DNA from 3 places in the Kitasatospora sp. NPDC058048 genome. Region 1 is predicted to be linked to each of the others. Evidence: riboswitches for the same ligand, from Rfam matches in the RefSeq annotation. Region 1 holds a riboswitch; each other region holds the start of a gene.

What was found. A riboswitch is a leader RNA that binds a small molecule or an ion and turns the genes downstream of it on or off. The one in region 1 is predicted to bind S-adenosylmethionine.
Region 2: another riboswitch for S-adenosylmethionine. It lies ahead of thrC (threonine synthase); the one in region 1 lies ahead of ACFVVA_RS06965 (IclR family transcriptional regulator).
Region 3: another riboswitch for S-adenosylmethionine. It lies ahead of ACFVVA_RS14315 (aminotransferase class V-fold PLP-dependent enzyme); the one in region 1 lies ahead of ACFVVA_RS06965 (IclR family transcriptional regulator).

What each region holds. Positions count from the first base shown of each region.
Region 1 is NZ_JBHVRT010000005.1:16,038-18,293, forward strand. Features, by position in the region: gene ACFVVA_RS06960 (threonine/serine exporter family protein) at 1-39, shown strand, start outside; gene ACFVVA_RS06965 (IclR family transcriptional regulator) at 111-824, opposite strand; SAM riboswitch class I at 1,025-1,167, opposite strand; gene ACFVVA_RS06970 (hypothetical protein) at 1,266-2,256, opposite strand, start outside.
Region 2 is NZ_JBHVRT010000019.1:152,344-154,599, reverse strand. Features, by position in the region: gene ACFVVA_RS21520 (glucosyl-3-phosphoglycerate synthase) at 1-787, opposite strand, end outside; SAM riboswitch class I at 899-1,035, shown strand; gene thrC (threonine synthase) at 1,052-2,256, shown strand, end outside.
Region 3 is NZ_JBHVRT010000011.1:18,175-20,430, reverse strand. Features, by position in the region: gene trpD (anthranilate phosphoribosyltransferase) at 1-944, shown strand, start outside; SAM riboswitch class IV at 1,053-1,171, shown strand; gene ACFVVA_RS14315 (aminotransferase class V-fold PLP-dependent enzyme) at 1,223-2,256, shown strand, end outside.

The DNA.
Region 1 (2,256 bases):
CCCCGTCCCTCCCGCGCCGTGCTGCTGCCCCGGGCCTGAGCCCGGGGCAGACGGCCCCGCCCGTGTCGGGGCCCCGATGCGGCCGGGCCCCGACGCGGGCGGGGCCCCGCTCAGGGGTGGCGCAGCGCCTCGGTGAGCCGGTGCGCGGCCTCCACCACGGCCTGGGAGAGCTGGGCGCCGGGGTGCCGGGTGAGGCGTTCGATCGGCCCGGACACCGTGACGGCGGCGACCACCCGGTTGGACTGGCCGCGGACCGGCGCGGAGACGGAGGCGACCCCGAGTTCGCGCTCGCCGACCGACTGGGCCCAGCCCCGGCGCCGTACGCCGCTCAGCGCGGTGGCGGTGAAGCGGGCGCCCTGCAGTCCGCGGTGGAGCCGTTCGGGCTCCTCCCAGGCGAGCAGGATCTGGGCGGCGGCGCCGACCTTCATGGGGAGGGTGACGCCCACCGGAACGGTGTCGCGCAGGCCGGTGAGGCGCTCGGCTGCGGCCACGCAGATCCGCACCTCGCCCTGCCGTCGGTAGAGCTGGGCGCTCTCCCCGGTGATGTCGCGCAGCTGGGAGAGGACCGAGCCGGCCGCGGCCAGCAGCCGGTCCTCGCCGGCCGCCGTCGCGAGCTCGCCGAGCCGCGGGCCGAGCATGAACCGGCCCTGGGTGTCCCGGCTGACCAGGCGGTGGTGTTCGAGTGCGACGGCCAGCCGGTGGGCGGTGGGCCGCGCCATGCCGGTGGCGGCGACCAGGCCGCCCAGCGTGGCGGGGCCGGCCTCCAGGGTGCCGAGGATCGAGGTGACCTTGTCGAGCACGCCGACGCCGCTCGTGTTCTCCATGTGGGGGTACTCCAGTCTCGGGGCCCGGAGCAGCGGACGGTCGCTGCTCACGGCGGCTCCTGGCGGGGAGCCGGGGGGTGTGGTCAGCGAGGACGGGCCGGGGGAAACGGCCGATTGCCTGCGCCGGGCACGAGACGGGTACGCGAAAGCGCCGGGGCGGGAAGCGCCCGGGCGAAGGACAGCACAGAGAGCACCGTGTCTCCTCATCTTTCCCGCGCCACAGTGGCGACAGGCCGGAGTTGGCACTGCCCCCGGACGGCACGGCGCGTACTTCGGACGCCGGGTCGAACGGGGAGTTGCCGGGGCTTCGTAGGGCCGGTCCCTCCACCCCTCTGGATGATTCGCCAGGAACGATACAAGACTTCCCGGGCCGCTCGGCAAGCCCCCCCACCTCCGACCCCCACCCCGACCCCCGCCCCCGGCCGCCGCCCGCGGGCCCGCTCAGCGGTGGCGCGGCTCCGGCAGGCCGGTGCACGGGGCCCGGTCCGGGCCGCCGGGGGCGGTGGCGTCCCAGTCGCTCAGGGCGGCGAGGGCGGCGGCGCGTTCGGAGGCCGTCGGCCGGGTTCCCTCGGGGCCGAGCAGGTAGTCGGCGACCGGGGTGAGCAGCAGGGTCGCGTCGCCGGCCGGGAGCAGCAGGGCCTCGTCCCACCGGTGCCGGATGACGGTGCGGCGCAGCAGGGTGCCGTGGCGCGGCCGGAGCGGGTGGTGGCGGCCGCGGCGGCGGCGCCGTTCGGGGGCGACCTCGGCCTCCAGGACGGTGCGCACGTCCCGCAGGGAGCCGAGCGGCACGTGTTCGGCGGCGAGGTCGAGGAGGGCCGCGGCCTCCGGGGCGAGCCGGTAGGCGGCGACCACCGCGGCGGTCTCGACGGGGTCGAAGGGCTGCCCGGCGAGCTGGGCCACGTCGATCACGTCGCCCGCGAGGAAGGCGCGCCCGAGCCCCTCCTCGGCGAGGGCGATCAGGCATTCCACGTGGTCGTCGGCGGCCAGGTAGGGGCGGACCGGGACGGAGGCGAGGTCGCCGGTGAGCGCGGCGGTGGCGACCCGTACCTGGTACCACGGGTCCAGCAGCGGGTCCTCGCCCGGCCAGCGCAGGGTGACGGCGGTGTGCCGGGGCCGCTCGCCGAGCAGGGTGACCTCCACGGACTCCACCGGGTGATCGGTGACCAGCCGGTTGACGGCCTGCCAGAGCGTGGCCTCGGTGGGGCTGACGAGGCCGAGTTCGGCCAGCGGCCGGGGCAGGTCGGGCGGGTAGTAGCCGGCCAGTGGCAGGTCGCGGACCGGACGGACCCCGGTGGCGTCGGCGAGGTCGCGCGCGACGCCCGCGTAGCACTCGGCCCGGTCGCGGGCGCGCTGCAGCTCGGCGCGGGCGTGCCGGCCCATCCGTACGCCGTCCCGGGCGAGTGCGGCGAGCACCAGGTACGGGAGGTGGCGC
Region 2 (2,256 bases), on a different contig from region 1:
CGTCCACCTGGGCCAGGGCGTCCAGGCCGGCCAGTTCCAGGGCGTCGACCAGCAGGCCGAGTTCGACGCCGTAGCCGGTGGGGAAGGGCAGCCGTTCGAGCAGTGATCGGCGGGCCGCGTACTCGCCGCCGAGGGGCTGGACGAAACCGGCGAGTTCCGGCCAGTGGAGGTTGAGCAGGGGCCGGGCGACGAGTTCGGTGACCCGGCCGCCGCCGGCGGGCAGGACGGCGCCCTCGGATTCCAGCGGGCGGTCGTACATGGCCTTGACCAGCTGGATGGACTCGTCGGTCAGCAGCGGGCCGAGGATGCCGGAGACGAGGGCCGGGTCGAATTCGCGCAGGTCGGCGTCGACGAAGCAGACGATGTCGCCGCGGGTGACCAGCAGCGAGCGCCAGAGCACCTCGCCCTTGCCGGGGACGGCGGGCAGCCGGGGCAGGACGGCGTCGCGGTGCTCGACCCGGGCGCCGGCCTCGGCGGCGACGGCGGCGGTGGCGTCGGTGGAGCCCGAGTCGACGACGACGAGTTCGTCGACGAGCGGGAGGCGTTCCATCAGCTCGCGGCGGATGGTGCGGACGATGTCGCCGACGGTGGCCTCCTCGTCCAGGGCGGGGAGGACCACGCTGACGGTGCGGCCGGTGCGTTCCTTGGCGGCGAGGAGGGTGCGGACCGGCCGGTCGGCCGCGCTCCAGGAGCGGCGGCGCAGCCAGGACGCCGCCTGCGGGAGGAGCTCGGGAATCGGTTCGGCGGGCACGGAGGTCTCCTCGGCGGGGTCGGTGGGACGGGTCATCTCGCGTGGCGGACGCACCCGTTCAGGATTGACGCCTTCGGATACAGTCTTCGTACAGCGGTCGGACCTTTGCACGCCGGGGTCGCCGTTGAGCACCACCACAATTTCACAAGCTCATCCAGAGGGACTGAGGGAACGGCCCGTTGACGTCCCGGCAACCTTCCCGCGCGGCTGTCTGTCGACAGGCCCCGGCGGGACAGGTGCCAATTCCGGCCTGTGGCGCGACCGTGCCACGGGGAAGATGAGGAGAGAGGCCTCGCCATCATGGCTATCGACACCGCCGCACCCTCCCCCAGCCTTCGGCCGGGGGGACCCCCACCCGTCGACCTCGGCCCCGCCGCCGCGCTGTCCTGTCGCGAGTGCGGCACCCGCTTCCCGCTCGGCCCCAGCTTCGCCTGCCTGGAGTGCTTCGGCCCGCTGGAGATCGCCTACGAGTTCGGCAGCGAGGGCGCCGAGGAGCTGCGCAAGCGGATCGAGGCCGGTCCGGCGTCCATCTGGCGGTACGCGCCGCTGCTGCCGGTTCCGGCCGACGTGGCGTCGAAGCCCAATCTGAACCCGGGGTGGACCCCGCTGGTGAAGGCGGACAACCTGGGCCGGGAGCTCGGTTTCACCGCCCAGCTGCACGTCAAGGACGACTCCGGGAACCCGACGCACTCGTTCAAGGACCGGGTGGTCGCCTGCGCGATCGAGGCGGCCCGGGCGTTCGGGTACACCACGCTGTCCTGCTCCTCCACCGGCAACCTGGCCGGCGCGGTGGGGGCGGCGGCGGCCCGGGCCGGGTTCCGGTCCTGCGTGTTCATCCCGCACGACCTGGAGCAGGGCAAGGTCGTCATGGCCGGGGTGTACGGCGGCGAGCTGGTCGGCATCGAGGGCAACTACGACGACGTGAACCGCTTCTGCTCGGAGCTGATCGGCGATTCGGCCGGCGAGGGCTGGGGCTTCGTCAACGTGAACCTGCGGCCGTACTACGGCGAGGGTTCCAAGACGCTGGCGTACGAGATCTGCGAGCAGCTCGGCTGGCGGCTGCCGGAGCAGATCGTGATCCCGATCGCCTCGGGCTCGCAGCTGACGAAGATCGACAAGGGCCTCCAGGAGCTGATCAGGCTCGGCCTGGTCGAGGACCGGCCGTACCGGATCTTCGGCGCCCAGGCCGAGGGCTGCTCGCCGGTGTCGGCCGCGTTCAAGGCCGGCCGGGACGTGATCAAGCCGGTCAAGCCGGACACCATCGCCAAGTCGCTGGCGATCGGCAACCCGGCCGACGGCCCGTACGTGCTGGACATCGCCCGCCGCACCGGTGGCGCGGTGGAGGACGTCACGGACGCCGAGGTCGTGGCGGCGATCCGGCTGCTGGCACGGACCGAGGGCATCTTCGCCGAGACCGCGGGCGGGGTGACCGTCGGCGTGCTGAAGAAGCTGGTCGAGACCGGGCAGCTGGATCCGGCCAAGGAGACCGTCGCGATCAACACCGG
Region 3 (2,256 bases), on a different contig from region 1:
TCATGAGCGGCGAGGCGTCCCCCGTGCAGGTGGCCGGGTTCATGATCGCCCTGCGGGCCAAGGGCGAGTCGGTCGAGGAGATCGCCGGCCTGGTCGACGCGATGTACGAGCACGCCGAGCCGCTGGAGATCCCCGGACCGGCGGTGGACATCGTCGGCACCGGCGGGGACCGGGCGAAGACCGTCAACATCTCCACCATGTCGGCGATCGTCGCGGCGGCCGCCGGCGCCAAGGTGGTCAAGCACGGCAACCGGTCGGCCTCCTCCGCCAGCGGCTCCTCGGACGTGCTGGAGAAGCTCGGGGTGGCGCTGGACCTCTCCTCGCAGCGGGTCGCCGAGGTGGCCGAGGAGGTCGGTCTCACCTTCTGCTTCGCGGCCAAGTTCCACCCCTCGATGCGGCACGCCGCCACCGCGCGGCGCGACCTCGGGGTGCCGACCTCCTTCAACATCCTCGGCCCGCTCACCAACCCGGCCAGGGTCACCGCGCACGCCATCGGCTGCTTCGACACCCGGCTGGCCGGGCTGATCGCCGGGGTGCTGGCCGAACGGGGCGCGACGGCGCTGGTCTTCCGCGGCGACGACGGGCTGGACGAGCTGACCATCACCACCACCTCGCAGGTCTGGCTGGTGCGCGACGGGGTGGTCACCGAGACCACCTTCGACCCGCGGGACGTCGGCATCGAACTGGTCGGCATCGAAGCGCTGCGCGGGGCGGACGCCTCGTACAACGCCGAGGTCGCGCGGCGGCTGCTGGCGGGGGAGCACGGGCCGGTGCGGGACGCCGTCCTGCTGAACACGGCGGCGGCGCTGGTCGCGCTGGACCTCGGCGAGGCGCCGCTCGCCGAGCAGCTGGCGGCCGGCATGGAGCGGGCCGCGGAGGCGATCGACTCCGGTGCCGCGCAGGACCTGCTGCGACGCTGGTCGGAGGCCACCAGCCGGATCTGAGGCGGTAGTTGGGGAGCCCGTGCCGGAACGCCGGCACGGGCTCCCGTGCTGTCCGGATGCTGGATGCCCGTTTGACCACCCGATGGACGCGGCCTAGAGTCTTCGCCAGGTCATGAGTGACAGCGCGAAGCCCCAGCTGGCTGTCCGGCAACCCTCCGTCCGTGGCGGGGTGCCCTGGGTGAGGACCGGGTCGTCACGGCAAGCCGTCCGTGCGACAAGCGCGGACGCCGGACGAGCAGCACTCCCGGGGTCCCTCACCCCTGAAGGAGTGCATCCTCATGTCCGCTCTCGCCATCACCGAGACCTGCGCCCCGCTCGCCGTCCTCGGCGCCGACGTCCAGGTTCCGCTCGCCAACGGTGAGAAGGTCGGCTACGCGGCGCTGGACTACGCGGCCAGCTCCCCGGCGCTCCAGCGGGTGTGGGACGACGTCGCCGCCTACGCGCCGTACTACGGCAGCGTCCACCGCGGGGCCGGGTACCTCTCCCAGCTGTCCACCGACCTGTTCGAGCAGAGCCGCCGCACCGTCGGCGAGTTCCTCGACCTGCGCGAGGGCGACCAGGTGGTCTTCACCCGGGCCACCACCGACTCGCTCAACCTGCTGGCCGCGGCCGTTCCGGCCGGCACCCGGGTGTTCGCCTTCGAGACCGAGCACCACGCCTCGCTGCTGCCCTGGGCGCACGCCGGACTGGGTGTCACCTACCTGCGGGCGCCGCGCTCCCGGGCCGAGGCGGTGGCCGCGCTCGACGCCGCCCTCGCCGGGGCGCCCGAGGGCCCCAAGCTGCTCTGCGTCACCGGCGCCTCCAACGTGACCGGCGAGCTGTGGCCGGTCGCCGAGCTGACCCGGACCGCGCACCGGCACGGCGCCCGGGTGGTGCTGGACGCCGCCCAGCTGGCGCCGCACCACCGGGTCTCGGTCCGCGAGCTGGACGTCGACTGGATCGCCTTCTCCGGCCACAAGATCTACGCGCCGTTCGGCGCCGGGGTGCTGGCCGGCCGGGCGGACTGGCTGGACGCGGCCGAGCCGTACCTGGCCGGCGGCGGGGCGACCCGGACGGTGGCCCGGGAGAGCGACGGCTCGGTGGCCGTGCAGTGGCACACCGGCCCGGCCCGGCACGAGGCCGGCTCGCCGAACGTCATCGGCGCCTACGCGATCGCCTCGGCCTGCCGGGCCCTGACCGAGGCCGGCTTCGACGCGCTGGAGGCCCGCGAGCAGCAGCTGATCGCCCGGCTGACCGCGGGGCTGGCGCAGATTCCGCAGGTCAAGGTGCTGAACCTGTTCGGCTCCGACTCCGCCCGGGTCGGCGTGCTGTC